4 regions of the Paenibacillus sp. Leaf72 genome follow, and region 2 is predicted to be linked to each of the others. Evidence: predicted binding sites of a transcription regulator. Region 2 holds the regulator's gene; each other region holds the start of a gene.

Region 1 (7,883 bases), on a different contig from region 2:
ATCGACTTGATGACGGCACCCGCTGCGCGGAACGCCTGCAAGCCATTAAAGAAGGTCGGCCCTTCTACCCAAGCCTCATCCCCCGGGTTTAGCAAAATTCGCGCGGTCAGGTCAATGCCTTGAATGGCGCCAAAGGTCGGAATAAAATTTTCCGCCCCAGCATGAATGCCGAACTTGCGGGAACGTGCCAGCACCCAATCCCTGACGCGGGCTGGCCCCTTCGCTCCCGAATAATGGAGCGCATCCGCCCGGTCCCATTTAAGAGCTTCCGCCGCTGCTGCATGCAGCTCCTCAACCGGCAGCAAGTCCGTTGCCGGAAAGCCGTAGGACAAATGAACATGCTGCGGGTCTGTCACCTTCGTTCCGCCAATGGATCGTGCGGGCAAGTTGCGGGCAAAACGATACGCTGCTGCTTGATCTCCCATCTGAAAAAGCCTCCTCTAATATCCGATTATTCCGATTATTTTATATGAATTTAACTTATCACTCCATATATGCAGCGGTCAACGGCACGGATAATAGAGATTTTCTATTCCATCATTGAAATTTCAAGGATTGGAGATGATATAGACCCATTGCTGGCCAGAAAAAAAAGCACTCAGGCGTGCTGCTTGCGCAGCAGTACCTGAATGCTTTATAAGAGCTTTGACTTCCTGGCTTACAGGCTCGCCGTCAAGATGCTCTTGACAGCTTCCTTGTCCAGGCTCTTGAAGGAGCCGATTGGGCCGAATACAGTCGCTTCCGCCGCCATCCGGTCAATGTTCTCGCCGCCAATGCCCAGCTCGCCAAGTGTTGCAGGCTCGCCAATGCGCGTAAAGTAGGCGCGTGTCGCTTCAATACCCGCAAGCGCCACTTCCTCATCGGATTTGCCGCTCGGATCGATGTTCCATACCCGTACCGCATATTGCACGAAGCGGTCAATACGCTCTTGATACACATGCTTCATCCAGTTCGGGAAGATGATCGCAAGTCCTGCGCCATGTGCGATATCATAAATCGCACTTACCTCATGCTCGATGCCATGCGACGCCCAGTCCGTCACGACGCCAATCGGCAGCGTGCCGTTGAGCGCAAAGGTGCCGGCAAGCAGCAAATTCGCTCTGGCGTCATAGTCGGAGCCGTTTTCGATTGCTTTTTCACCATTTTCAATGACCGTTTGCAAAATGGATTCTGCAAAGCGCTCCTGCAGCGGCGTACCCGTCGTCAGGGAGAAATATTGCTCGAACACATGCGACATAATGTCGACAATGCCGTTCGCCGTCTGATCCTTCGGCACGGAATATGTCAGCTTCGGATCAAGAATCGAAAATTTCGGATAAACAAGCTTGCTGCCGAGACCGCGTTTTTGCTGCGTTTCCCAGTTGGAAATAACCGCATTGCCGTTCATTTCCGAGCCGGTAGCGGCGAGCGTCAGCACAGTGCCGATAGGCAATGCCTCTTGGATGACTGCTTTGCGGATCGTGAAATCCCACACATCGCCATCATAGAGCGCCCCAGCTGCAATCGCCTTGGAAGCATCCAGCACGCTGCCGCCGCCAACGGCGAGCACGAACTCGATTTTTTCGCTGCGGCAAATGTCGATCCCTTTATTAATTGTCGTCAGACGCGGATTCGGCTCCACGCCAGACAGTTCATGAACGGTTGCGCCAATGCTATTTAATTGGGAAATCACTTCGTCATAAAGCCCCGAACGCTTGATGCTTCCGCCGCCGTATACGAGCAGAACTTTCGTCCCGTATGGCTTGACCAGCTCTCCAAGCTGCTGTACCTTCCCTGCTCCGAATATGAGCTTGGTTGGGTTGTACAATTCAAAATCTTTCATAGTAAGTGAAACCTCCCGTTAAGTAAAATAAGTGAACGGTTGTATTATAACACTTTCACTGAGTTTTCTAAAGTTATAGACGTTTCGTACTTAACTCGCCTGTATTCAGCGCAGGCCGCTTCACATTAGGAGCCATACAAACGCAAGAGCAGGATGCCTGCGAACGCGGTCGAAATCCCGATCGTCTCCAGTTTGGAGAACCGCTCCTTCACAACGAACCGCGTATAAAGCAGCACGATTAGCACATTAAGCGCCGTTACGGCCGACACCAGCCCCGCCTTCCCTACATCAAAGGCCGTCACAATAAACATCATGCCCACTGCATTGGTAATGCCGACTGCCATCCCGACGGAAAACGTGCGGCGGAAGCTCCAGCTGCGTTTGTCTGCTGTGCCTGCTCGGTTGGCTGCCTGAGCTGCCACGCTCACGATTGGCTGAGTGCTTGGACTCGCAGTCCCGTTTCTTGCGCCACTCGTGATACCAGCATTAACCGCACTAACCGTATTAAGAGAATTGAGAGTATTAACAGCGTTAAGAGTAATTGCTGCGGCACCTGCTGCTATCTCCTGCGCTGCTTGGCCTGCTGCCGCAGCAGCAGCACGTACGGAGCGCAGGTCGCGCAGCCACCAAAGCCCAAAGCAGATCGAGCCGCTGCTGAACATGCAGACAAGCGTCGGAAACAACGGCGCATCCATCATCGTCGACCATTTTCCCGACAAATCGTTTCCGGCAAACAGCAGCATCGCCAGTAGCCCCCATTGCGCTCCTTGCAAATTGCCACGGGTAATATCATTGGAATAACGCACCAGCAATATACCCGCAATAATGATAATAAAGGAGCTGAGCTGCGCCATATTGAGCGTCTCGCCCCATACCGCGAAGGCGACAACGACGACAATTGCCGAAGGAAGCGCGGTCAAAATCGCAACAATAGAGGCTTTGCCCACGGCAAAGCCCTTGAACATGCTCGCATTTGCGCCGAAAGAGAGCAGTCCCATCTGCACGCCAATAAGCGATGAAACGGTGAAAGATGTTCCAGTCGCCAGCGTACAAACAAGTGTAATCAGCGCCCCTGAGAAAAATACACCACACAGCAGCGCATTGCGATTAAGCGCCTGCTGGCTCGTCCAATGATACAAAATCCCCCGCAGCCCAAAGCTCGTCGCCGCCAGCAAGGATAATACAAGCCACATGAATTCCATTCCTCCATCTGTGTCTGCCCACATATACTTTCCCTATCATGACAGCTGAAAGTTAGATTGTAAATGTACGAAAATAAGCGGTTTATCTATATTCAACCTTAGGACTTCTGACCTGTACAGTGTGGACAATCCTCCCTGTTCACTTGTGGATAAGTATTGGAGGTGGCGGAAAATACTCCATTTGAACTCTGTTGATAATGTGCATAACTCTGTGGATATGTTGAAAAGCAAAGCTCTATCCGCCATAGGATGGCAGGTCAAAATGTGCATATTTTCACGCTTTTGCTTCCATGTGACATAGACAAACATGGATTGAACATAGCCGTCACATCATGGGCTGGATGCCGCATATAATAGCGTAACGAGGTTACGGTGGAGGAGATGCAAACGGATGGCAAACAAAGCGCGCAAGGTCGCTATTGTAGGAGTCGGTCAGGTCGGTTCAAGCTGCGCGTATGCCTTAATTAACCAGTCGATTTGCGATGAGCTGCTGCTCATTGACCGCACGTTCGACCGGGCCTATGCACAGGCGCTCGATTTGTCGCACAGCATGGACTTTGTCCATGGCCGCACAAAGGTTGCTGCTGGAACGCTGGAGCAGTGCGGGGATGTGGACGTTATCCTTCTCTGCGCTGGGGCGTATCCCGTCGGCAGCGATGATCGGCTTGATGTGCTGCATACGGTGCGCGAGATTTATGAAACGATGATTCCGCGCATTATGAACAGCGGATTCAGCGGAATTTTTGTAGCGGCCGCCAATCCTGTGGATATTGTGACGTATGTCGTGTGGGAGCTGTCCGGCATGCCGCGTTGCCAAGTGATTGGCACCGGAACGTCCATCGACTCCTCGCGGCTCAAGACGCTGCTCTGCGAGCATTTTCCAGTGGATGCCCGCAGCGTGCAGGGCTATGTGCTTGGGGAGCATGGCGAGTCGCAGTTTCCCGCCTGGTCGCATGTGACGGTTGGCGGCAAGCCGCTGCTGCATATTTTGGCCCAGCATCCCGAGCGCTTCGGGCATGTGAAGCTCGGAGCGCTCGCGGAGCAGACCCGCAATGCCGGCTGGGAAATCTATACGCGCAAAGGCTCGACCAGCTTTGGCATCGGCAATGCGCTGGCGCATATTACCCGCTCTATTCTAAACGATGAGCATCGCATTATTGCCGTGTCTGCGATATTAAACGGCGAATATGGCCAGCAGCAAGTATGCGCTGGCGTCCCCGCGATCATCGCCCGCTGCGGGGTTAAGGAAATCGTCGAGCTCAAGCTGACTACGCGGGAGCAGCGGCTGATGGAGCGCTCATGCTCGATTATACGCCAGGCGATTGAGAGCCTGTGCCTCGTAACCGAGAAAGAATAGCTGCAAGCTTGGCCGACTAAAAACGGATTGATTTTTCTGATCGTATCCGATATGATAGCTGTTAATTAACATCAAGGAACGGGAGAGTAACCTACATGGGTGCCATTTCAAGCGAGCCGGGACAGTGGAAGCCGGCAATGGACGATTAGGTGAAGCGCACCCGGGAGATGGCGGCCTGAAACGAGCAATCATGCTAGGGACGTCCGGTTCAGCACCGTTACAACGGCGAGATGCCCCTCTTTGTTTCTGTGCGGAGGCGGCAACAAGAGTGGTACCGCGGGGATAACAGGCCTCGTCTCTTATTTTTAGAGACGGGGCCTTTTTGGCGTGCTGCTCTACTCTGGCCGGAACATTTATTTTAGAGAGGAAGATGATGATGCTGTTAATGGACAAAATCGCGCTGGCATTGGCCAAAGCGCTGGATCTGCCCGAAGCGGATATTCGGCCCTTGCTGGAATATCCGCCCGATGAGGAGCTTGGCGATGTTGCTTTCCCCTGCTTTACTTTGGCCCGCACGATGAAACAAAGCCCCGTTAACATTGCTGCTTTGCTTGAGCCCCTGCTGGCAGATGCGAGCTGGAGCGTTCGGGCTGCCGGCCCCTATTTGAATTTCAAATGGAATCGGGAACTGGCAGCCGCGCAGCTTATTGCAGATTGGCAGAACGGAACCCTCCTGCATGCAGCTATAGGGAATGGAGAGCGTGTCATAATCGACATGTCTTCGCCCAATATTGCGAAGCCGTTCGGTATTGGGCATTTGCGCTCGACGATGATCGGCAATGCGCTGTACCATATTTTGCGCAAGGTTGGCTATGAGACGGTCAGCGTCAATCACTTGGGCGATTGGGGCACGCAGTTCGGCAAGATGATTACCGCCTATCTAAAATGGGGCGACGAGCAGCAGCTTGCAGCCGATCCCATTAAGGGCTATTTGGAGCTGTATGTGCGTTTTCACGAAGAGGCAGAGCAGCACCCCGAGCTGGAGGATGAGGCGCGCAGCTGGTTCGCCAAGCTGGAAGCTGGCGATGCTGAAGCGATTCGCTGCTGGAGCCAGTTTATTGCCGACAGCCTGAAGGAGTTCAATAAGCTGTATGCCCGGCTCGGCGTCAGCTTTGACCATTTTCTTGGCGAAAGCTTCTATAACGATAAAATGGACGCCGTCGTCCAGCAGCTTCAGGAGCAGCAGCTGCTGGAGGAAAGTGAAGGCGCACAGGTCGTCCGGCTGGATGAGCATGAGCTGCCGCCTTGCCTCATTCGCAAATCCGATGGCACATCCATCTATGCGACACGTGATTTGGCGACTGCCATTTATCGCCATGAAGAGATGAAGGGCAGCGAGCTGCTGTATGTTGTCGGCTCGGAACAATCGCTGCATTTCCGCCAGCTGTTTCTCGTGCTTGAGAAAATGGGCTTTGCGTGGGCAGCCGCCTGCAAGCATATCCCGTTCGGGCTTATGAAGCTGGACGGGCAAAAAATGTCCACCCGCCGCGGCAAGGTCGTATTTCTAGAAGAAGTGCTGGATGAAGCGGTACAGCGGGCTTTGCAGAAAATAGAGGAAAAGAATCCAGCACTTGCAGGCAAAGCCGAGGTAGCCGAAGCGGTTGGCATTGGCGCCGTCGTGTTCGGGGATCTCAAAAATACGAGAATGCTCGCGGTCGATTTTGTGCTGGAGGATGTACTGAATTTTGAAGGGGAGACGGGCCCGTACGTGCAATATGCTTACGCCAGAACGCAGCGGATATTGGCAAAAGCGGCCGGCAGCGACGTCGCAGCAGCACCTCAGCCTGCAGATTATGAGTATGTGACGGGCGATTATGCTTGGCTGCTAATGAAGATGCTTTTGCGCTACACAGCAGCCCTTGGAGACGCCGCCAAACGGCATGAGCCATCGATTCTCGCCAGATATTTGATTCAGCTCGCCCAGGCGTTCAATCGTTTTTATCATCATGACAAGGTGCTCGCTGGGGACGCTGGGGAGCGGATCGTTAAGCTTAAGCTGGTGCAGGTGGCTGCCGATGTGCTTAAGGAAGGCTTAGAGCTGCTCGGCTTGAAGACGCCGAAGGAAATTTAGACGCAAAGCGCAAAAAACAGGCATCCACCAGCCAGAGGCGGGGATGCCTGTTTTTGTAAGCTTGTTCAAACAAGTATTAGCTATTCGTCGGTTCCGGAATAAGATCCTTCTCGATGATCTGCTGATTGAAATGAGCAATGTTCTTCTCAAAGCAATTACAGTAGTAGTCTTTCCGGCACAATGGACACGGCACGTTCAGCATACGCGTAACGCCTGTTAATCTCCATACTGGCTTCTGGCTGTAGAACAAACGCGCCTTAGAACCTTCACTAAGTGTCATGATGAACTGATATAACCCTGAGGCAAGATCTTTGTCGGCTAAAATAACGTTCTTAATCTGCAGTTTCGAATTCAAGATTTTCACCCTTACTGTTCGTATTCAAGATTGTGTAATAATACCCTTTATAGCGCCTTAAGTCAATATTTCCGCCATTAGGTCCATCGTTTTGCTTTGAAAATCTTCATACGAAAGTAAGGAATTCCCGCTTCGGTGAATCCATTTTTATAACGAGGCATGCATGATTTATGCTCTTACACTTTTTTTCTCAAAGCAAAGATGAATATCAGATAGGCTATGATGAGAGCAAGATTGAACAGCGGAAGGATCGTTTTCCAAAGCTCATTCGGAGCCATTGCAAACATTAGCATTCCACCTATAAATAACAAATAGATGTTTTGCACTCTTCTTTGAGGCTCCCATCCTGCTCTTATGATACTAACAATGACCCATAATGTAATCAGCAAATAAGCGATTAGAGCAATTAAATTAAGCATGACCCTACCACCTCGTTCAGGGTTACAATAACGACGTACGTTTAATCACTTGCCTGCCAACTTCAATATTTACACTAGCGACTAAATTTTATCATACAGGATTTTTTATTTTTATGGATAAAAAAAGTAAAATTCACAATTGAAAGTGCTATAATAGCGTTTCATAACGAACCTGCTAGGCACATATGTAAACCAGATCGGGACTGAGGACTGAGATTCCGCTATTCTGACTTTTGAGCCGAGTTCAGGACGTAAGCGGACAGGAGAGCCGTTATCACTCCCATTATCCCAATAAAATGGCCATTTACATCGCAATAGCGGCTCCTGAGTCCGAAACCTGTGCCATAATCCGTAATTCTGTTAAAATAGCTGCGGCTGTGTCCGCCAAGTTTAACGGAAATACGTGTGACGCTAATTTCGATCTAATTCTGGCTCATTTTCGTTCATATAAAAGCACTAAAATAACTTCATAATTAAGCTGGAGGTTTTTTCATGAAATTTATAACAAAATCTTTAATGGATTTAAGTATACAGGAGACTAGACCAGTGCAAGTTCATTCTAAGCTTCCTTGTTTTTTTCAAAGCCTATGAATTTTGTATCCATTCTCTATTCCATTGCTTCTTTTTCCTTAGTCGGATTTGTTGTTTGGATTTTAT
Region 2 (7,883 bases):
CTCGTAAAGGTATCCTCGCTCGTTTTAAGACCACGAACAATTTCTACCAAATCGATTTTGAGTACCGGATAGATGAAATGAAGTCCAATCACCCGTTCCGGATGTGCAGATGCGCTAGCCAGCTCCGTCAAGCTGAGCGTCGACGTATTGCTCGCCAAAATAACATCAGCGCCGCAAATGTCGTCTATTTGGCTAATGACAGCCTTCTTGCTTTCCAAGTCCTCGGTAACCGTCTCAATGACCAGTTCGCATTCGGCCAGTGCATCATAAGACAAAGTCATATGAATACGATTCATAATCAGCTTCTTCTCCGCCTGTGTCAAAGCCCATTTCTCGATTTGTTTGTCCAGGCTAAGCTCGATCATTTGCCTGCCATATGTCAATCGCTCTTCCGAAATCTCGATTAAATGAACGTCCAGCCCATTAGAGGCCAACATTTCAGCAATACCCTGGCCCATTGTTCCTGCGCCAACTACGCCAACTTTTTTAATAGACATGATTCTCTCCTTGTCGTTTCCCTACAGCATGTAAATGAGAAACATTCTCTTTATAGTTATGTTCAATGTTTATTATAACGGTTTTCTGAAAAAAAAGAAGACAGACATGTCGTCTGCCTTCAAATTGTAATAAATTGAGGATTATTCATGCTGAATTATTATGCGCTATGTGACAACTTCTTAAGCAATTCACGAAATTCAATGCCGCTGAGCGTTTCTTCACGGATCAGGACATCAAGCGCGTCCAGAAAAACTTGACGCTTCGTCGCCAGCATCGCAGTCGTCTTGGCCATTAAATCGTCAAGGATGGAGCGATTGATCTTCGCCCAGGCGTCAGGCGTCATCATTTCGGGATGAATAATGCCGAGCTCCGTTAAGCCTGATTCGACGAGCGTACGAACAATGTTCATCGCCTGATCAAAGTCGCCACGCGACCCTGTGCTGCGATTGCCGTAGAAGATTTCCTCAGCCGCCGCCCCACCAAGCGCAATCATAATTTGCCCATTCAGAAAATCCCTCGTATATAAATAACGGTCCTGCTCTGGATTATGACGCACATAGCCTAGCGCCTGACCACGTGGGGACAAGGCAACCTGAGATACGCTGCCCGGGCGGAGCAGCTCTGCTGATATCGCATGGCCGAGCTCATGCAGCGCCACACGCTCGCGCTCCTCCTTCGTCGCCTCGCGATCCGTCTTCTCGCCCATCATGACCTTGTCAATCGCCATAGCCAGATGCTGCTCTTCAATGACCTCGCTTTGCTCCCGCATCGCATAAATGGCGCCTTCGTTCATGACGCTCTCAAGCTGTGCGCCGGAGAAGCCGAACGACTCAGCAGCTACTTTCTCCAGCTCCACTGTATCGGCAAGCGGCTTGTTGGCCGCATGGATATTCAATATTTGATAGCGTGCTTTTTTGTCCGGCAGCTCCACACCAATATGGCGGTCGAATCGTCCGGGCCTCAGCAGTGCGCTGTCGAGCATTTCCTTACGGTTCGTTGCCGCAATAATGAGCAGCCGCGGTGCCGTATCCGCATGAATGCCGTCCATTTCCGTAAGCAGCTGATTAAGCGTTTGATCATATTCCCGATGCTGTCCGCCATCGCGCTTGCCGCCGATAACCTCGATCTCATCGATAAAAATAACGGCGCTTTCCTTGCCCGCTTTCTTCGCTTTCGTCCGCGCTTCTTTGAATAAGTCACGAATCCGGCCTGCCCCGACGCCGACGTACATCTCCACAAATTCACTGCCGGAGGCAGCCAAATAAATCGAATCGGTATATTGCGCGGCTGCCTTCGCCATTAGCGTCTTCCCGGTTCCCGGCGGTCCCGTCAGCAAAATTCCCTTCAACGGCCGAATGCCGAGCTTGCTCAGTTCCTCATGCCGGACTAGAAAATCGAGCGCCTCGATCAACTCCTGCTTGGCACGCTCCTGTCCGCCAATTTGCTCAAAGGAGAATGGCACGCTGTCCGATACCTTCCGCCGCTTCGTACCTGAAGCATGTGCAAGCTTTCCTCTGCCGGTCGCTAAATAAACGACAGCAGCTGCGATAATGACAAGCAGCACAAAAGGCATTAAATTCACATTCACAAATAAAAGAAAGGCAATCAATACCGGAATAAAACCAATTGCCATTTCGATGCCGTATTTACGCATAACTGGACACCTCCAGCTGTGCGGCTACACGCGGAAGCACGATATACTTCGTAGCCGTACCATCTTTCAGCGTAATGTATATATTGGTGTCATCCATATCGGTAACGGCGTGAACACCTGAATGTTCATCCGCCAAAGCTTTCAACGTCTCAGGAATAGTCGAATAGTTTTTGTGCTCCATCGCTTCAGCCACTTTGAATAGAGACGATGACCAAAGCTGATCCAGCTTGGCGTTCGAGCTTGTATTCGCAATATCGAGCTGAATGTCGCGGCCTCCAATGACAGATTTGCTTTGCCCCGCTATCGTTTCATATACATGCTTTAAATCCGCTCCAGCTGAAAGCGTCAGCGGGAAAGTAATACGGTCCGTATCCATAATAGGTGTCTCGGATGAAGCAATGCCTTCTATTGAATCAACCGCCTTGGCAAGCGGAGCTGCGAATGCAACCTGATGATAAATAAGCCAGCCTCCAAATAAAACGAGGGCGGACGCAGCAGCTGTTAGCAAAATCGGCATAATCTTGAGTTTGAACATCGTAAAAATCCCCCTCTCAAAATGACGGTGATATACCAAACGCATATCCACTCCGATACACGAAAGTATATCACATCGCCTGTTGAATAAGGGGGTGTAATAATAGCCAGCAATTCCAACTGTTACAGCTAAGGCATCCATTACAGCTAGGACGCCTTGTCACCTACTAAACTATATTTCTTCAAAAATGCGCCATCGCGGAACGAATAATACGCATAATAATATTTCGTTATCGCTTCATCACGGCTATAAAAAATTTCCCATACCGGCTCGCCGTTCAGCAAACCCGGCTGTGTTCTTTTAATATCCGCATCCGGCTCGCTGCCCAGTAAAGCAGTATCCGCCTGCTCTTGAGTAATATGCTCGGTCGCTTTCACCGTGAGCACAGGACCTTCCGCTGTCGTTAGAAATACATAAACGTCTTGTTCATCAGCCGTATTCCCTTTTACAACCCAGGAAATGCCATCCCACACCTGCTTCGTCATCCCGGTGACTTCCGTCAACTGCGCGGCTTCAATAGCATGCGCTTTAATAGGGGCTTCCTCTGCCCATAAATCCTTATGCACAGTTCGGTAATAAACAATCGTAACGGTCAGCAATGCGATAACAAAAATAACTGAAATAAAGACAGCCCGTTTTACCGTCCAAAACGGCTTTCTCGTTCTCGCCCGCATTATGCCTTCAACAGCCTCTCGAAGCTCGCCTGAGCATCGTGACGAATTTTCTCCTCATCAAGCAGCGTGCATTCGCCATCCCGTACAACTTGGCGGCCGTCCACCCATACATGCTTAACGTCGCGGCCAGAGCCGGCATATACCAAATGGGACACAATATCCGTCTGTGGATAATAATGCGGCTGTTCAATATCGATCGCGATGAAGTCAGCCTTCATGCCAACGCGCAGGCGGCCAATGGAATCCTCCTGCCAAATGGAGCGAGCGCCGTATACCGTTCCCATACGCAAAGCTTCAATGGCTGGCACAACCGTAGGATCGCCAGAAACACCTTTATGCAGCAAAGCCGCAAGATTGATTTCCTTGAATAGATCAAGATTGTTGTTGCTCGCCGCGCTGTCCGTGCCTAATGATACAGTTACACCTGCGCGAAGCAAAGCAGGCACGCGGGCAATGCCGCTTGCCAGCTTGAGGTTGCTGACCGGGTTATGCGATACGGCTACTTTGCGTTCAGCCAGCAGCGCAATTTCCTCGTCATTCAAATGCACCGCATGAGCAACGAGCGCCGGACGCGAGAAGAAGCCTAAATTGTCGAGATGCTGAACGGGACGAACGCCATAATCGCGAACGTTCTGCTCTACTTCGGCAATCGATTCTGACATATGCGTATGCAGTGGCAAATCATAATCATGAGCGGCCTGAACAAATTTCTCAATATAATCTGGCGGGCATGTATAAGGCGCATGCGGCGAAATCATCGTCGTAATCCGGCCATCGGCCTTGCCGTTCCAATCGCGTGCGAAAGCAATCGCTTCCGCCAGCTTAGCTTGCTGTACATCCTCCGGGCAAAGGCCGATGACGCCGCGCGTCAGACAGCCGCGAATGCCGGACTGTTCAACAACTTCGGCCAGCTGGTCCATGCGGTCATACATATCCACGAAAGCTGTCGTACCGGATTTAAGCATTTCCACCACGGCAAGCGCGCTGCCCGCACGGGTATCAAGGTCGATGTATTTGCCTTCCATCGGCCACATTTTTTGCTCCAGCCATACTTGCAGGTTTTGATCATCGGAATAGCCGCGCAGCAAAGTCATAGCCGCATGTCCATGCGTGTTTACTAGACCCGGCATAAAAGCAAGCTTGCTGCCATCCAGCTTTTGCACATCGGCTTGCAGCCCAGTTGGAGCTTCTGCTCCGATATATGTAATGCGATCATCGGTTACAACCATATGCCCTTGCAGCACATGCTCGCCATCCTCCATCGTTACAAAACGTCCATTTTCAATCCAAATTTGGCTCATTTTCGTCATCCCTTTCCCTCTCCAAGTAATAGGCCAGACTTAGCAGCTCTTTCGTAAAGTCAGCATGATGTATGCGAATTTCCTCAGGTACCTTCAATATCGCTGGGGCAAAATTAAGCAAGCCTTCAATGCCGGCGTCAATAAATTGATTAGCGACGTTTTGCGCTTCAAATCCGGGAACGGTTATAATGCCGATCCGGATATTGTTTTCCTCCACCGTTTGTTTCAGCATATCCATCGGCATAACGGTCAAATTATTAATTTGCGAGCCGATTTTAGATGGATGCACATCAAACACCGCGATGATTTTCATATTGTCTTTGGAGTATTTATTATAATTGCAAAGCGCATGGCCTAAATTACCCGCACCGACAAGCGCGACATTTATCGTCTGATCAAGCTTGAGAATTTGGCGAATTTTTTCAATTAAATACGTCACATCATAGCCGATGCCTTTACGGCCAAAATCGCCGAAATACGCCAAGTCCTTACGGATTTGCGCCGGATTCAAATCCAGCTTGACGCCAAGCTCCTGGGACGAAACGGTCTGCACCTCCCGGTTGTTCAGCTCGTTTAGCACTTGCAGGTAAATGGGGAGGCGTCTTACGACGGCCTCCGATATTTTCGTCTGCTTCACCCGTTCTCCTCCTCCCTCTCGGCACCAAGCCATTCTTTCATTCTCGGTACAATTTGCTCTATATGCATATGCTCAATTTTCGGGCCAGGCAAGGAATACAGAAAATGCTTGCCATAATACGTTTCAATCACTCGCGTATCATAAATAATGACAATGCCTTTATCCTTCGCCGTTCGCACGAGCCTGCCGAATCCCTGCTTGAAGCGAATAACCGCTTGCGGAATTGACAGCTTCATAAATGGATTTTGCTTTTGGCGCTGCAGCAATTCCGACTTCGCTTCCAACAGCGGATGATTGGGCGGTTGGAACGGCAATCGGACGATGGCAAGGCAAGTCAAGGCTTCGCCTGGAATATCTACGCCTTCCCAAAAGCTGCTTGTACCAAGCAGTACGGACTCTGGCTGCTGCAAAAAACGCCGCGTCAGCTTCGTACGATTGCCGCTGTCGATGCCTTGGCCCAGCACTTGAATGCTGGTGGCCGCGAGCGCCGCTTTAAGCGGGTCATATACCTGCTTGAGCATTCGGTAAGAGGTGAACAGCACCAGCATTCTGCCATTGGTCTGCTGCACTGCATCTGCCAAAGAAGAGACGAGCATTGAAATAAATGCGGGCTCGCCCGCCGAGCCTTTAAGAACAGGGAAATTGCGCGGAATAATGACGAGCGCCTGCTCCCGGTAATTAAACGGCGATGCCAGCTGTACGGTGCGCAGTCTGCCCGCCTCTTCAAAGCCGCTAAGTCCAAGCTGCTCTTCGGCGAACTGGAATGACTTTTGCACCGAAAGGGTGGCTGACGTTAAAATAATGCTGTCCTTCACATCAAATAAATACTGCTGAAGCTGGCTGCTCACATCAATCGGCACCGCATAAAGATGCAGCGAGCGATGCTTGTAGGTCATGTTGGCTTCCAGCCAGAATACGTCAGTCGTCTGATCGACTTTCATAAAGCTGCGCAGATCATCCTTAACTCTCGTCAAATCGCGCAAAACGCCATTCAGATCCGTTACAAGCGCCTGTACGGCCAGCTCATCGATGCGGTCTTTAATTTCCTCAGACATTTTCTCAGCTGTCTTCAGCACGCGAATGAGCTCCGTATGAATATTGGTCTCTTCGGCGAGCACTTCGGACCAGCCTTCAGGCAGACTGTCGCCTCGCAGGCGATAAACGGATTGATTGTTTTCACCCGTCGCGTCAGGAGAAGCTTGCACGAAGCTGTACAGCATTTCAAAGAGCCTCTCCCAATGCTCCTTCACTTCCGTGAAGGTCGGGATAATGGTGTCAATCGTCTCAAGCCAGCCTTGAACCCGCTCATCGCTTTCCTGCTGAAGATGAATGCGCAACGATGGCAGCAAGCCGGAACGACTATCCTTGAACATCCGCGTAATCGCATTCGTTATCGAATAATAGCCCAGCTGCATGCCCAAATGCTTGCTTGCTACTTCCTCCACATGATGTGCTTCATCGACAATCAAATGGCTGTAAGTCGGCAGCAGCCGATGATCCGCTTGAATGTCTGTAAACAGCATGGAGTGATTCGTAATGCACACATCGGCAATATTAGCTTCATGCTTCGCACGATGGTAATAGCAGCGTTTGAACCAAGGACAAGCCCGGTTCAGACAGGAATCTGCATCACTGGCAACGGTCGACCAGAAATCAGTCCCCTTGTTGCTGAAATTCAGCTCTTCCTGATCGCCTGTTTCCGTCTCGCCCAGCCAAACGACCATTTGTGAGGCAGTAATTGCATCATCAACGGGGGACATCATATCCCTCGTATTTATTTTACTTTCAAATTTGCGCAGGCACAAATAATTCCCTCTGCCCTTGAAAATAGAAGCTCGGAACTCTATCGGCAAAATCTGTTTTAGCAGCGGCACATCGCGATGCCTTAGCTGCTCTTGCAAATTAATGGTATGCGTGCTGACGACTATCTTCTCATCTTGACGGATACCATAATAGAGCGCTGGAATCAGATAGCCGAGAGACTTTCCTGTACCTGTTCCCGCTTCAATGAGCAAATGGCGTTTGCTATCCAGCGAATCAAACACTTCATGGAACATCGTCGTCTGCGCTTCGCGTTCTTCATAATTCGGGAATTGCTCAATAAAACGCTGCTTGATTTCATCCAAATATTGCTCGAATGACATATCCTGCAAAGGCGAGGCTCCCTCTTCGCTTCGCGCGGGCTTTTCCTCTGTCCATTCTCTGGCTTTCAACGCAAACTGGTTGAAAAAATCATAATCCGGAACACCCATAACGATGTTCTGTTCCACCTGCTTAAGCGTCAGCGTAATAAACCAGCTTAAATCGCTGCCATTGTCTACAAGCGAAGATAACCGCTGCAAAGTCAGCAGCGGCAAGCTCCGTAGCTTTTGAACTGATTTGGCAAATATAACGGCGGTCGCCATCGCATCGCTATCAGCGCGATGATGATGATCATGCGTAATGCCGAACTGCTCAGACACAGCACCAAGCTGGTAAGACGTAATCGATGGAAAAAGAATGCGCAGCAGCTCAATCGTATCGAGCCTGCGCCCTGCAAACGTGTGGTAGCCGCTGCGATCAAGCGCTTGGTTCAGAAAACCAG
Region 3 (7,883 bases), on a different contig from region 2:
ATCTTCGTTTCAACCGTGTGGCGAAGCGGCGTTTGCCCAATCGCAATCCCCGCAGCGAATGCTCCGATAATGCCAGCAACGCCCATAGCGTCTGCGAAATAAGCGAAGCCGAAGCAGATAACCAGCGCAGCGCTTATCGCTGCCTCTGTAACCGGGAAGCGGGCCAGCCGCTTCATGACGAACGGCACCAGCCACCAGCTCGCGGCAATAATAACAGCAAAGAACAGCACTTTTTTCCCGAGCATCAGGGGAATCGATACATCTCCTCCTGATCCAAGCAAGCTCATGACAACAGCCAGCAAAACAACGACCACCACGTCATCTACAACCGCCGCTCCTAGTATCGTCGTGCCTTCCCTGGAGCTCAGCTTGTTCATTTCCTTCAACGTTTGCACCGATATGCTGACCGAGGTGGCGGAGAGCAGCAGCCCCAGAAAGATCGCCTGCGCGGAGGACAAGCCGAACAAGACAGCAGCCCCATATCCTCCGGCGAATGGCAAAATAATGCCCCCTAGCGCCACTGAAAATGACGCTTTCCAGTCTTTACGCAGCTGCTCCAGATCCGTCTCAAGCCCTGCGATAAACATGAGCAGCAGCACGCCGATTTCTGAGAAATGAGCCAGCCAGTCGCTATTGTCTACCCACCCAAGCAAGGCGGGACCAACGACTATACCTGCAAGCAGCTTTCCGAGTACAGCAGGCTGGCCAGCCTTGACGGAAAGTGCTCCTGCTATTTTGGACACCGCGATAATTAGCATTAACGTTAAAATAAATTCCATTTAATTTCCCTCCTTATTTGCAGCAAAAAAATAAAAAAAGAGCCCGCATATATACGGGCTCTTTACAAGCAGACAGAGAAATCCCGTTGTTGACAGACTCCTCCGAAAAACTTCTTTTTATTCAATTAAACGCTCAATACTTTTATTATACCTAAAATGAGCCTCGAAAACCATACTTTCCGCCCATTAACTGCCGCTTATGCTCTCGCGTACCGCCTTCGGAAGCGACTTTACAACCAGCTCATAGGAGTGGGTGATCATGCTCTCGACCTCTTCTTGCTCCAGGCTGCCGTCCAGCAGCACCGTATTCCAGTGCTTCTTATTCATATGGTAGCCAGGGATAACCGCCGCATGCTGCTCGCGTAAATTTTCAGCAATGATAGGGTCGCATTTGAGCGATATCGATTTCCGGTCGTCAGAAATTAAGGCAAACATCTTTCCCTCAACCTTCATAACCAGCGCTTCCGGTCCGAAAGGATAATCTTCAAAAGCGCCCTTCTTGCCCAGGCAATATTTAATATAATGCTCCATGGCCGTTGTCCCCCTTTTTGCCTTATCGTACCATTTTTCAGTGAGAAAAATAAAGTCCTCGCCCAAACAGCTGCTGCCGTTTAAACGAGGACTTATTATGGTTATTAATTAATAAATTAAATTAGTAAACGAGCGAGAACAAGCCGTTAACATGCGACAGGTAACGAACGTTACTTGCTTCTTTCATCAGGGAAGCTGTAGTGCCTCTCAGACGAAGCTGGCTTGCGCCAACGGTTCCGATTGCATCTTTGCGGCCAAGGCTCGCAAGAACGCCGGAGTTAACGAATGTAAACGATTTTTGCGGCAAGCCTTTGGATTGCGCGAACAGGTTGTAGCCGATTGCTTCGCCCATTTGCCATGCGATTTGTGCACTTGGCGGATATGGACGGCCGTCTGGGCTAAATACAACTGCGTTGTCGCCAGCCAGGTAAACTTCAGGGTGCGAAGTCGATTGCAGGAACTCATTGACTGTAGCGCGGCCACGGTTTACTTCAATACCGCAGTTTGCTACGACAGGGTTGCCTGTAACGCCGCCAGTCCATACGAATGTGTTAGCCACAAGCGTTTGACCGTCTTTCAAAATAACTTGGTTGCCTTTTACTTCTGTAACCGCAATACCCATCAGCAGTTGAACGCCGCGTTTTTCAAGGCTTGCTTTCGCACGGTCAACAAGCTCCACAGGGAAACCAGCCAGAATCGACGGGCCTGCTTCAACATTGTATACCGATACTTCGCTGATGTTAACGCCGTACTGCTCACACCATTTTGGCAGCATGTCGGCAATTTCACCGATCAGCTCAATACCAGTCAGGCCGCCGCCGCCAACAACGATCGTTGCGTCAGCTTTGTCTTTGGATTTTGCATACGCAGCAAGGCGCTCTTGAATGTGCGCGCTCACGCGGTTTGCTTCCTCAACCGATTTCAGCGTCAGGCTGTTCTCTTCAAGGCCTGGGATGCCGAAAAATGCTGTTTCGCCACCAAGAGCGATAACAAGCGTATCGTAGGAAGTTTTTGCACCACTGGAAAGGTGAACTTGCTTCTGGTCCGGATCAATTTTGTCGACTGTGTCGATAACCAAATTGATGGATTTATCTTTAAACAGCTTCGTCAGCGGCAAAGCAACGTTGTTCTCATGAACGCCGCCAACGGCCAGACGATGCAATTCCGTTACGATTTGGTGCGATGGAATACGGTTAACAACGGTAATGCTTGCTTCCTCGGGGGACATATATTTGCGAGTTGTCAATGCGCTCAGCAAACCGCCATAACCGCCACCCAAAATCAAAATATGCTTAGACATACTGATCCTCCGTTCTCATTCTGATCCGATCTTAACGCTGTTTGTTGCGCTCTGCCAATACATCCAAGAACGATTGCGCGAAACGCAATGTTTGTTGGACCTGAGGATCTTTCAGCATTTTGAGAATGCCGAACAGACCGATTGTCGTAGGCTCTGCATGTGCACGATCATTAGCTTCTACAGCAGCCGATGCAATGCCTTTTGCTTTGTCCGTAATTGGCTTAACGAATTCTTCGATACCATGCTTCATGTCGCCCATAAGCACTTGGTCATTCGCTACAGTTGTTGCCACATCATAAGCTTTGGTCATCAAAGTAACCATTTCAGCAAGCTTAGGCAAGCTTTCTACCAGCTGATTCAGCGAGCTTTGGATTTCCGGTTTAAGCAATTGCTCCAGAACGTCCAGTTCACTACGTACAGATCCCGTCTGTACTTCTTGCTCTGTTAATGTTTCCGACATACGAAAAATGCCTCCCTTGCGTTGATTGTTGCATGATTAGTTAAACGCCGTTACAACTGCAAGCCGCCTCTGAAAAAAACCTGAAATTGTGAAATGTTTCACAATAAGGATGCATCATTAGAGGGACTTGACCACACTCATGTTCATTTTATTCCTTTGCGACAAAAACTGCAATTACAACTTTTAGTTACTTTTGAAAAGTTCAAGCGTAAACGGCATTGCAGCCCTTTGAAGGCACTGCCGTTACGCGTTGAAATAGAGGAAAATGTTATGCAGCCAGATTATACTTCCTTATATTTTAATAAAAAGACTGCTTTTGCAAGCAGCCCTTCGTTTTATAATGCTTATATTATAGCTTAAAATCATTATCCGCATTCACTTCCTCCGCTGCGTAAAGCGGCGAACGGGCTTGCAGCCAGTGGAAGAAATTCGTCGCAATAACTTTCAGCACCGCATAACCTGGAACGGCTAAAATAATTCCCGCCAATCCAAACAAATTTCCAGCGGTCAAAATGACGAAAATAATCGTAATGGGATGAATATGCATGCTTTTTCCCATAATTTGCGGGGAAATAAACTTCCCTTCGATAAGCTGGACAATCGTCCAGATCACTAGCATTTTCAGCAGCATGACGGGTGAGGTTACCATCGCAACAATGAGCGCTGGCGTAATCGCGATAGCTGGGCCCAGATACGGAATGATGGCTGTACATGCGGCAATCAGCGCCAGCACCAGCGAATATTCAAGCCCAATGATCAAATAACCAATATATAGCAGCACCCCAATGCAGAAGCTTACAATAATCTGACCTCTTATGTAGCTGCTGATTTGGCCGTTCATTTCGCCCATAATGCGCTTCGTGTGCGCTCTCATGTTCATTGGCAGTATAGCCGCAATATAATCCGGCAGCCTTTTGCCATCTTTTAATAGGTAGAAAAGAATAAATGGCAGCGTAATGACGGCAAGCACGACATCTTTAAGCGCCCCCACGAATGAACCTAAACTTTGCCATACCCCATTCAGCAGCTCCGTCGCCCGCTTCGTAATATTGCCGCTCAAATCCGAAGGGTTAACATTGAGCCACCGCTCAATATCCCGCAGGTCTCCGCTGTGCATCAGCTCATCAAACTTCGTTCGCAGCTGATCCCCATAGCCCGGCAAATTATCGACCAGACTGACGATCTGTGTAGTTACAAGCGGAATGACCACCGTCAGCAAAATCGTAAGCAGCCCTAAAATAACCGCAAAAATCACAAAGATGGAATAAATACGCGGAGCCTTCTTCGTCTCCAAATAATCTACAATCGGATTCAGCAAATAATAAGCTACACCCGCCAAAATAATCGGCAGCAGCACCGTCTTGAACAATACAGCGAGCGGCGTGAACACGTAGGAGATTTTGCTCATGACAAAAATATTCAGACTAACCAGGAGCAGCACGAGCAAAAATATGACGAATTTATTATTTAAAATAAACTGTACAAACCGTTCTTTTCCTGTTTTAAAATGGTCCATCCGCTGTTCCTTCTTCCTGCTTATGATGTTCTCAGCTTTCTGCAACGATTTCCCCTGTACGGGTCAAGTCATACCCTTCGATGGCTCCCAGCTCCTGCTTGAAGCTTTGCGACCGTAAAATGCGAATGACCGCATTAATGAATAGTTGATTGTCCGGCTTCTTCAGCATAACCAGGTCGTATTGCTCCTGAACGAGTGGTATATAGGTAAGGCGGGAGACGATCGCTGCAGCCCTCTCCGTTCCAATACCCACATCAGCCTCGCCTGACGCAACCTGCGCCGCTACTGCAAGATGGTTCGTCTGCTCCTGGTCATAGCCTAGTATTGAAGCTGCCGGAATACCGTGCAATCGAAGCTGCTCATCCAGCAGCACGCGCGCACCGGCCCCACGCTCCCGATTAATGAGGCGAAGTCCTGGCTTCGCCAAATCGGCCCAGCTTGCCAGCTTAAGCGGATTGCCCTGCTGCACGAACAAGCCTGCGCTCCTCGTCAGCATATGAACAACGATATAAGGTGCCCCAATCAATAGTTTACGAATATAGGGAACGTTATATTCCCCTGTATCGCCATCCAGCAAATGCGTGCTAACGATGTCTGATTCTCCTCTATACATCGATATCAGGCTGTCCATGCTGCCGACATAGGAGCGCAGCGGGCGCAAGCCAGGTCCCTCCCGCTCCATATGCTTGGCCAAAATATCCAGGCTCATATCTTGTCCGGTAATGACGATCGGGCGTCCCCCGCCAGTTGTTGACAAGGCAGCGTTTCGGTCCGATAAATCCAGCGCGTTCGCGTATGGAGACCCTTGCTGCTGGGAAGCCATTGTCTTGCCGGCAGGCGCACTGGCTTGGAGGCCTTTTGCCCGCAGCTTGTACGCTTCCAGATCGGAAGCGTCAATTCGCATCTGCTTGCCTACCCGATAGGAGGGCAGATCTCCTTTTTTAATCAAATCGTATACGGTTAGTTTGGAAATCTTTAGAAGCTTGGCAATTTCTTCAGTTGTATATGAGATGTCAGCGGACATATGGGATCTCCTTAGCCTCGTTCAGCCCAGGTCGCAGGCTGAATTCGGTTATTATTTTCATACCTTTAATTGTAGCATAATCTATTTCAAACCTCCCATCTCACTTTACAGTCGAATTGACACCAGTCTATAATGATGTTTAGTTATAAATAGATATAATAAACTATATTTGGAGGAGAGTTTATGCTTACACCTTTCAAGAAACCTGCTGCACTATTTTTCATGTTGGCTGTGCTGCTTGTATGCGCGGCGTGCGGGGCGAACAATACTGGAACGGCTGCCTTAGACACAAGCGCAAGCAGTCCCAGCGCTGCTGTTGTAGAATCGGCATCTCCGCAGGCGAGCGAGGCTCCTGCACCTGCCGAGAAAGTAGATTTAACGATCTCTGCTGCTGCCAGCTTGACCGATGCCCTTCAAGAACTCAAGCAAGCTTATGAAGCTGCGAATCCATCTATTTCCTTAAACTTCAACTTCGGCGCATCCGGCGCATTGCAGCAGCAAATAGAACAAGGCGCCCCGGCTGACCTGTTCCTCTCTGCTTCTTCCAAAAACCTGAAAGCACTCGTTGAAGGAGGCTTTATTGCGGAAGACCAGCAAATAAAACTTCTGGCTAACGAACTCGTTATTGTAACGGGAGCTGACAGCAAAGTGGAAGTAGCCGCTATTGCCGACCTCAGCCAAGATACCCTTGGCAAAATCGCAATCGGTATTCCAGAGAGCGTGCCTGCTGGCAACTATGCAATGGAAGCTTTGACGAACGCTAAGCTGTGGGACAGCCTGCAATCCAAGCTTGTCCAAGCGAAAGACGTGCGCCAAGTGCTGCAATATGTAGAAACAGGAAATGTAGACGCCGGTTTCGTCTATCGTACAGATGCACTGACTTCCGATAAAGTGACAATCGCTGCTGCTGTTGATCCAGAAACTTATACGCCAATTGTATATCCAATCGGTATTGTGAAAGAAACGAAGCATCAAAGTGAAGCGGAAGCTTTATACGCTTACCTGCAATCCGAAGATGCCATGAACGTATTTACTAAATACGGGTTCTCCGCGGCGAAATGATTGGGGCAGGCATAGATTGGCCCGCATTTTGGACGCCGATCCGGCTTTCTCTACAGGTTGCCTTACTATCGAGTGTCGTAACCCTTTTGCTTGGAGTCCTTATTGCAAGATGGATGTCGAAAGCAAAGTTCAAAGGCAAGCTGCTGCTTGAAACACTATTTATGCTGCCGCTTGTACTGCCGCCGACGGTCGTTGGTTTTCTGCTGCTTGTGCTGCTCGGCCGCAGAGGCTGGATGGGCAAGCTGATCGAGTGGGTGTTTCATGCTCCAGTCATTTTCACCTGGTGGGCGGCGGTTATCGCCTCCATAGTCGTTGCCTTCCCCCTCGTCTACCAGACGATGAAGGTTGGCTTCTCAGGAGTAGATCGTAATTTAGAGGATGCGGGCCGCTCTATGGGCGGCAATGAATCGCAGATTTTTCGCTACATTACGCTGCCGCTTGTATGGCCTTCTCTCATCAGCGCTTATATACTCGGCTTCGCCAGAGCGCTCGGCGAGTTCGGGGCAACACTCATGATTGCTGGCAATATTCCGGGTGTTACCCAGACGGTGCCAACCGCGATCTACGTCGCTGTAGACGGTGGCAACATGACGATGGCTTGGGCATGGACGATTGCCATCGTTCTCATTTCCTTCCTTATGCTGGCGCTCACCCGCAGGAAGACTGAATAGCTGTTTAGAATAAAAAAACATAGAACAAGCCGTGTTTCTCTGCAGCAGAGAAACACGGCTTGTTTTTACCTTTTGCAGCAAGCTTTATCTAGCGTATAAAATGCTCCAGCGCCTTATTCAAATCCTCCAGCGTTTTTTTCTCCCCATGGTGAATGGCATCCACCACACAGCTTTCCAGATGATCCTTCAGCAGCAGCTTGGCCGCATTATCGAGCGCCTTGCGCACCGCTGCAATCTGCAGCAAAATGTCAGAGCAGTCACGCCCGTCAGCCGTCATTTCCTTCACGGATCGAACATGCCCCTCAATACGGGCCAATCGATTAATAATTTGTTTGCGATGCTTATGCTCATGCGTATGTGTATGCGTGTGTGTATGATCCTGCTCCAATGCACATCCCCCTCTACTCGACTTGAACGATCGTCTGTTTCGCATTCATCCGAGACTTGAAGCGCTGCATCAAATAAATGGAGCGCATTAGTTGATCAATCGCGCTGACCAGCCAGACGCCTGCGATGCCCATCTGAAAATGCAAGCACAGC
Region 4 (7,883 bases), on a different contig from region 2:
AAATCGGAAGCTGGCGCCGCAGCTCCTCCAGCCCCTTCTCCAGACCCTTGGCATCACGCTGCAAGCCTGCGTACCTGACCATAATCTTTTGCAGCTTCAATCTCCGCTCCACAACGGCCTGGATCGGCACGCTGCTGCGCGGTACGCTGCTCTCTATTATAGGCTGAATCTCTGCATGCTCTGCAAGTTTATCAATCGCCTCGACGATCCGCTTGCCGAAAACGACCGCTTCTGAAAGCGAATTGCTCGCCAAGCGATTCGCTCCGTGAACGCCTGTCGAGGAAACCTCGCCGCAAGCGAACAGCCTTTTAATATTGGTTTCTCCATCGAGATCGGTTTTAACGCCGCCCATCATATAATGTGCAGCAGGGGCAACCGGAATCCAATCCGTCGTCAGATCCAAACCATAGCGCAGGCAGAATTCATAAATATTCGGAAAACGATACTTCACCATATCCGGCGACTCATGCGTCACATCCAAATAAACGAAGGTTGATTTCGTTGCCTCCATCTCGCTAATAATGGCGCGGGCCACCACGTCACGCGGCGCCAGCTCCAGCTGAGGATGGTAACGCTCCATAAAACGCTCGCCCCGCGTATTGCGAAGCACGGCTCCCTCGCCGCGCACCGCTTCTGAAATCAGAAACCGCGGCGCCCCTGGGTAGCATAGGGAGGTCGGATGGAATTGAACAAACTCTACATCCTGTATATAAGCTCCTGCCCGGTAAGCCATTGCGATCCCATCGCCTGTGGCTACTTCAGGATTCGTCGTGTAACGATAGAGCTGGCCGGCTCCGCCAGAGCATAAAATGGTCGCCTTGCCGCGCACAAGCAGACGCGAGCCGTCGGGCTTTTGCACAACAGCGCCAACGCATTCCCCATCATTAGTCACCAAATCGATGACAAAATGGTCGTCCCAAACTTCAATACCCGGCTTAGACAACGCTTTCTCCGATAAGGCTCGTACAATTTCGTAGCCCGTCGCATCCCCATTCGCATGCAAAATACGGCGCTGGCTGTGAGCGCCTTCCTTCGTCAGCGCAAACTCGCCATTTTCCAAATCGAACTGCGTGCCCATTTCAATGAGCTGATTCACACCCTCCGGCCCCTCGTGCACAAGCACATTGACCGCATCCTCCGAGCACAAGCCCGCTCCCGCAATCAACGTGTCCTCGCTGTGATAAGCGGGTGAATCATCCTCCGATATGACCGCGGCAATGCCGCCCTGCGCATAACGGGTATTGCTGTCCAGCAGCGACTTCTTCGTAATCATCAGCACGGAATGCCGATCACTTGCCCGAAGTGCGGTAAAAAGACCGGCAATGCCGGCCCCAATCACAATAACATCCTTCTCGATTACCGGCAGTTCGTCTAAATTGATGTCTACAAGGTATCTGGGAATCATTTTTCGCGCCTCCAGGCATAGGAGTAGCGCATGCTGCTCCTATTTCACGAGTAACATGCGCTCCAAGGACAAGCGTGCTTGATCCGCCACATGCGGCGGTACATAGATTTGCGGCTGCATCGTTTCGAGGCATTTTACCAGCTTTTTGAGGTTATTAACCTTCATGTTCGGGCAGACCAAATATTTAGATGCAAAAAGGAATGTTTTGTCCGGGCTGTCCAGCCGCAGCTGATAGCCAGTGCCATCCTCCGTGCCGACGATGAACTCCTTGCAATCCGATTCCTTGCAGTATTTAATAATCGCTGTCGTACTGCCGACAAAATCACCCAGCTCCACCACTTCAGGGCGGCACTCAGGATGCACAACAAACTGCGCATTCGGGTGTTTCGCCTTCATTTCCTCTACATCCTTGACCGTCAACATGTCGTGCGTGTTGCAGTAACCTTCCCAGATAATCATATTCTTATCGGTTTTCTGCTGCACGTAATGCCCCAGGTTTTTGTCCGGTACCCAAATGACGTCTTGGCCTTCCACGGAGTTTACAACGTTAACCGCATTTGCCGATGTACAACAAATGTCAGTCTCTGCCTTAATTTCGGCAGATGAGTTAATATACGTAACGACGGTCGCATTCGGATGCTGGGCTTTCAGCTTGCGAAGACCATCGACATTGACCATATCCGCCATCGGGCAGCCTGCACGCTCGTCCGGAATAATAACCGTTTTGTTCGGTGCCAAAATTTTTGCGCTCTCGCCCATAAAATGCACGCCGCAAAATACGATAACATCCGCGTCCGTCTGCGCCGCTTTTTGTGCTAGCAAAAAAGAATCTCCACGGAAATCTGCAACCTCTTGAATTTCATCACGCTGATAATAATGAGCAAGAATGATGGCGTTGCGCTCTTTCTTCAATTGCATTAGCCGTTCCCGCAGTTCGCGGTTCTGCTCCGCCTTGCGTTCAAGTGCCAGTGCTTCCACAGTTAATCCTCTCCTCTTATGAGGGAAGGGCAAGCTGATTGCCCATTCCAGATATGGCTACTTCCGACTTTGTGAATTGATGCACAAACCTAAAAAGTCGTTCGCCTTTCATTTGACCTTTACGGTAAATTCATTTGATAAGGTTTAATTTACTCCAGGCAGATCATGCTGTCAATGCGTTTATGACAAAAGTGTGAATTCCCATTAAAAATAGCGCCTGCCGCAGCTGAACTTTCCATCATTGGCGACTATTGTGTATAAATGCAGCATTTACGCACATAGTTATCAACAAGTTATCCACAATCGTGGATTTTCTGTGACTAACCTTGCGCAAATAATCAGAATACAAAAAACTTCCCTTGGATTGATCACGACATACGTGATATCCATGGGAAGTTTGGAGCTCTTTGATTCTATTAGCGTTTTGCCGGATCGTATGGTTCGCCAAGCGAGCCTGGAGCAGAAGAACGTCCTACTGCACCTACGAGTACAACCAACGTCAATACGTATGGCAGCATATAGAAAAACTCGGTCGGAATTTGCTGCGACCAATCGAACAGTTGGGCAAAGTTGCGAATCGCTTGCGCGAAGCCGAAGAAAATAGCAGCTCCCGCAACGCCAAGCGGATTCCATTTTCCGAAAATTACAGCCGCGATAGCGATAAAGCCTTGGCCCGAAATGGTATTATGGGCAAAGTTGCTCGTCGTTGTTAACGTAATGGTCGCACCGCCAAGACCTGCAAGTGCGCCGCTAAGCAGCACGCCGATATAACGGTATTTTGTTACGCTGATCCCCACTGTGTCGGCCGAGCTCGGGTATTCTCCGACTGCGCGAAGGCGCAAGCCGAAGTGCGTTTTGTACAGTACAATATAGCTGATAATGACAAGCAAAATAACAACATATGTCGTCGGATAAGCTTTAAAGAACGCCTCTCCAAAAAACGGAATATCTGATAAATAAGGGATTTCCCATTTGTTGAATACATGAGTCAGCGTTGTTGTCTGTCCCGAACCTTCATACAAGCTCTTCGTCAAATAAATCGCGATGCCCGCTGCCAAAATATTAATAACGACACCGACTATCGTCTGATCCGCCTTAAATGTAATGGTAGATACCGCATGTAGAAGGGCAAATATCACCCCATATATAGCTGCCCCCACTAAGCCTATCCACGGAGCAGATTCCTCATAACCAGCTTGTATCGCATAGTCGGTAATGACTGCTGCCGCGAACGCGCCTGACACCATCAGGCCTTCGAGACCGATATTAATAACGCCAGATCGCTCAGAAAAGAGACCACCGAGACCGGTAAAAATAAGCGCCGTAGAAAATACAAGCGTAACGTTAATAAGCTGACCCAATATTTCCAGTGCATTCATATTAGATCGCCTCCTTACGCTTGTCTGCACGTCGTCCAAGGAATGGTTTTATGAAAAACTTTACTATGCCATGCGAAGCAATAAAGAAGATGATCGAACCAATAACGATTCGAACGAGCTCTGGCGGTACGCCCGCTCCAAAGCTCATACCCGCAGAGCCATAGCTGAGACCACCGAACAGTATAGCACCGAACAATACGCCAATTGGCGTATTGCCGCCAAGCAAAGCAACCGCGATACCATCAAAGCCATAGCCCCAAGGCGCTGCTAGAATCGTCTGATAGCCAAATACGCCCAGCGTCTCAAACACGCCTGCCAGCCCCGCAAACAAGCCGCTAATAAACATCGACTTTACAATGGTGCGATTGACATTGATCCCTGCATACAGCGCTGCGTCAGGGCTTTGACCCACTGCTCTGAGCTCATAGCCCTGCTTCGTTCTCCACAGAATAATATAAAATACACCAATACCGAGCAAGGCAATGACCGTGCCCCAATGCATACGGGCATGATCCATCGCATCGGACAACCAGCCAATCGATACCAGTGCAGATTCTTGGATTGGATCTGATTTTTGCTGCCCTTTTGCCACAAAAAATGCGCGAATAATGTAATTGGACAAATAAAGCGCGACCCAGTTCAACATAATCGAAGAAATAACCTCGTTAACGCCGCGAACAGCCTTCAAATAGCCGGTCAAGGCCGCCCATAAGCCTCCGCACAGCGCTCCGACAATAATAGCAAGCGGAGCATGCAGAAACCACGGTAGGTCAAGCGTAATCCCGATGACGGTTGCACCAGTCATACCCATCATGAACTGGCCTTCTACCCCGATATTGAACAGGCCCGTACGGAAAGCGAAAGCAACCGCTGTACCTGTGAATATCAGCGGGGTAATCGCACGAATAGCCTCGCCCATATCATAAGGACTGCCAAATAGCTTTTTGATCAGCGATTGGTAAGCCAGTATAGGATCGAATCCGCCTGCCAGCATGGCTATCGCCCCGCATAACAGACCCAAAATGATAGCCACCAAGGGGACGAGGAAAGATGTTTTATTGAATGTTTTTCCAGCAATTCCTTTGACTTTATCCATGGTTGCTATCTCCCACCTTTGCTCGGCTGATTCGCCGCCGAATTGCCTGCCATCATTAGACCCAGCTGTTGATCATCACGCTGATCAGCATCGGCATAGCCCATTATTTTACCTTCATACATAACCGCAATGCGGTCAGACAACGCGTACAGCTCATCCAGCTCGAACGATACAAGCAAAATCGCTTTACCTGCATCCCGCGCTTCAATCAGCCGCTTATGCACATATTCAATCGCACCTATATCCAAGCCACGAGTCGGCTGCACAGCTATGAGCAATGATGGGTTTTTCCAGAGCTCACGGGCTATAATAGCCTTCTGCTGGTTGCCGCCCGACAAGGAGCGGGCCTTCGCCCCAATACCTGACGAACGTACATCAAACTCCGTTACTAATTGATTCGCAAGCAAGTCTATTGCTTTATAATCGATAAAGCCGTTTTTGCCGAACTGCGGATCAAAATACGTATCCAGCACCATGTTTTCGCTGAGCGTGAAATCTAGTACCATACCATGCTTGTGACGATCCTCTGGAATGTGGCTTACGCCTGCAACGGACAACTGGCGCGGCGTTTTATTGATCATTTCCTTACCCTGAAGCTTTACAGATCCGCCTGATGCTTTACGCATTCCTGTAATGGCCTGTACGAGTTCACTTTGTCCATTTCCATCAACACCAGCAATACCCAAAATTTCGCCCGCACGGATATCAAAGGCTACTCCGTTCAGAACAAGTTTTTTCTCTTCGCCCTTCATCGTAAGATTGTCGACGGAAACGATAAGCTCTCCAGGCTCTTTCTTAGTCTTTCTAGCCTGGAAATTAACATCGCGGCCTACCATAAGTTCAGCAAGCTGCTGCTCATTCGTTTCTTTGGTCGTGACGGTACGCACAACCTTGCCACGACGAATAACCGTAACGGAATCTGCAAGTGCCATAACCTCTTTGAGCTTATGCGTAATCAAAATAATGGACTTGCCTTCGGCAGCCAAATTGCGCAAAATGCCAATCAGCTCTTCGATTTCCTGTACGGTCAGCACCGCTGTCGGTTCATCGAAGATCAAAATTTCGGCCCCGCGGTACAAAGTTTTCAAAATTTCCACACGCTGCTGCATGCCCACCGTAATATCTTTAATCCGCACCTGCGGATCTACTTTCAATGCATAACGCTCCGAGATGGAACGGACTTTGTCATTTGCTTGCTTATAATTGACGAATGTGCCAAACTTGCGCGGCTCATTGCCAAGCACAATATTTTCAGCCACCGTAAATGGCTGTACGAGCTTAAAGTGCTGATGCACCATGCCAATTCCGAGTTCAATCGCCTTACCTGCACCTTCAATAACTGTTTTATTGCCGTTAACCCAAATTTCTCCTTCATCCGGCTGATAAAGCCCGAACAAAATGTTCATCAATGTGGACTTGCCTGCACCATTCTCGCCCAGCAATGCATGGATTTCGCCTTTCTTGAGCTCAAAATCAATCGAATCATTGGCTACAAGACCGGGAAAGCGTTTCGTAATCCCCTTAAGTGTGACAGCCGCTGCACTTTGTTTCATCCAGTTATCCTCCCCGGTTTGTTAGCTCCCAATCTCAAAAAAGGACAAGACCAGCTCATAGCAGGTCTTGTCGGCTGTACATAATAAACAAACGACATCTAAATAGATTGATTGAAAATTATTTAATATCAGCTGGAACTACAAGCGATCCGCTAATAATTTGTTGTTTGTAATCTTCAACTTTTTTCATAATTTCTTCAGAAACGTTAGGGTTGTTTTCTGGCAGACCTACTGCGCCGTCTTTCAAACCAAGAACAAGCGATTTGCCGCCTTCCCATTTGCCGTTAATCAGGTCATTAGAAACTTGGTAAATGGCAGCTTCAACGCCTTTAAGCATGGAAGTAAGCGTGACTTCGTTGCCGAATTCGATCGATTGGTCCTTATCAACACCGATTACCCAAACATCTTGGCCTGCTTTTTTACGAGCTGTTGCTTCGTTAAATACGCCGTTACCAGTACCACCAGCAACTTGGAAAATAACATCTACGCCATCATTGTACATAACAGCTGCTGCTGCTTTACCCAAGTCTGGTTTGTTGAATTCACCCGTGTAGTTGCGAATGATTTTTGCATCAGGATTTACTGCCGCTACACCTGCGTTGAAGCCTGCTTCAAACACAGTTACGCTTGGGATTTCCATGCCGCCCACAAAACCAATTTTATTCGATTTTGTTGTCAAGCCAGCAACTACACCTACAAGGAACGAACCTTCGTTAGCTGCGAAGTTAACAGAAACAACGTTTGGTGCGTCAACAGCGGAGTCGATGATGCCGAACTTGGAGTCTGGATTGTCTTTCGCTACTTTACCCATTGCATCTTGGAACAGGAAGCCTACGCCCCAGATCATATCGTATTTCTCAGAAATGAATGCGCGCAGATTCGGTTCCATATCAGCGTCGCCTTTACTTTCAAGATATTTCGTCTCCGAACCTGTATCTTTAGTTACTTTTTGCAAGCCATCCCAAGCGCTTTGGTTGAAGGATTTATCATTTACGCCGCCTGTATCTGTAACCATACCGATTTTGAGCTTAGCACCTGCTGCTGCCGATTCTTCAGGTGCAGCAGACGCTTCAGGCGACGCTGCTCCGTTTGTGCCAGAAGTACCCTTGTTGCCACCGCCACAAGCAGACAATACTAATGCGAACATAAGAACAATAGACAACATAAAACCTAAACGTTTTTTCATCTTCGATTTCTCCCCTTAATATAGATGTGTTGTAACTGCAACCTGCTTGCTTCTATTATTGTTGTTGTGCTTGGCTGCTATTCTCTTTATTATAATTGCTTATCTACATACGTCAACATTTTTACGTCATGTAACATGACATAGAAATTTTGTTCACGTCTATATCTCACAATTATTTAACATTTGTGCCAAACACGCCATTAAAAACCTCACACACACCCGACAAAACCAAATAATGGCTACGTTTTACCTCTATTATTATAGGCTAAACCCGAACATTAATAAA

The links. The regulator Rex, encoded in region 2, represses fermentation and respiration genes when NADH is low (regulators of the CRP and FNR family bind a similar motif). The targets are predictions, from matches to a motif close to TTGTGAAATATTTCACAA.
Region 1: ASF12_RS10745 (L-lactate dehydrogenase) is a predicted target of Rex. The motif match lies at 3,287-3,304, and genes of this name have one in related genera.
Region 3: ASF12_RS14955 (DUF1641 domain-containing protein) is a predicted target of Rex. The motif match lies at 3,157-3,174, and genes of this name have one in related genera.
Region 4: nadA (quinolinate synthase NadA) is a predicted target of Rex. The motif match lies at 2,453-2,470, and genes of this name have one in related genera.

Annotation. Positions count from the first base shown of each region.
Region 1 is NZ_LMLV01000003.1:146,357-154,239, reverse strand. Features, by position in the region: gene ASF12_RS10760 (aminotransferase-like domain-containing protein) at 1-425, opposite strand, end outside; gene ASF12_RS10755 (iron-containing alcohol dehydrogenase) at 659-1,822, opposite strand; gene ASF12_RS35545 (EamA family transporter) at 1,948-3,015, opposite strand; gene ASF12_RS10745 (L-lactate dehydrogenase) at 3,416-4,381, shown strand; T-box leader at 4,447-4,684, shown strand; gene argS (arginine--tRNA ligase) at 4,761-6,452, shown strand; gene ASF12_RS10735 (hypothetical protein) at 6,529-6,807, opposite strand; gene ASF12_RS10730 (hypothetical protein) at 6,984-7,226, opposite strand.
Region 2 is NZ_LMLV01000001.1:303,964-311,846, forward strand. Features, by position in the region: gene ASF12_RS01260 (3-hydroxyacyl-CoA dehydrogenase family protein) at 1-497, opposite strand, end outside; gene ASF12_RS01265 (AAA family ATPase) at 656-2,152, opposite strand; gene ASF12_RS01270 (hypothetical protein) at 2,145-2,687, opposite strand; gene ASF12_RS01275 (hypothetical protein) at 2,834-3,361, opposite strand; gene ASF12_RS01280 (amidohydrolase) at 3,361-4,662, opposite strand; gene ASF12_RS01285 (redox-sensing transcriptional repressor Rex) at 4,643-5,299, opposite strand; gene dinG (ATP-dependent DNA helicase DinG) at 5,296-7,883, opposite strand, start outside.
Region 3 is NZ_LMLV01000012.1:35,193-43,075, reverse strand. Features, by position in the region: gene ASF12_RS14970 (cation:proton antiporter) at 1-779, opposite strand, end outside; gene ASF12_RS14965 (MmcQ/YjbR family DNA-binding protein) at 966-1,310, opposite strand; gene ASF12_RS14960 (NAD(P)/FAD-dependent oxidoreductase) at 1,432-2,610, opposite strand; gene ASF12_RS14955 (DUF1641 domain-containing protein) at 2,642-3,070, opposite strand; gene ASF12_RS14950 (AI-2E family transporter) at 3,420-4,586, opposite strand; gene ASF12_RS14945 (helix-turn-helix transcriptional regulator) at 4,618-5,610, opposite strand; gene modA (molybdate ABC transporter substrate-binding protein) at 5,794-6,672, shown strand; gene modB (molybdate ABC transporter permease subunit) at 6,669-7,343, shown strand; gene ASF12_RS14930 (metal-sensing transcriptional repressor) at 7,432-7,731, opposite strand; gene ASF12_RS14925 (MATE family efflux transporter) at 7,745-7,883, opposite strand, start outside.
Region 4 is NZ_LMLV01000006.1:19,512-27,394, forward strand. Features, by position in the region: gene nadB (L-aspartate oxidase) at 1-1,405, opposite strand, end outside; gene nadA (quinolinate synthase NadA) at 1,445-2,383, opposite strand; gene ASF12_RS12410 (ABC transporter permease) at 2,800-3,762, opposite strand; gene ASF12_RS12415 (ABC transporter permease) at 3,764-4,858, opposite strand; gene ASF12_RS12420 (ABC transporter ATP-binding protein) at 4,864-6,411, opposite strand; gene ASF12_RS12425 (BMP family lipoprotein) at 6,530-7,597, opposite strand.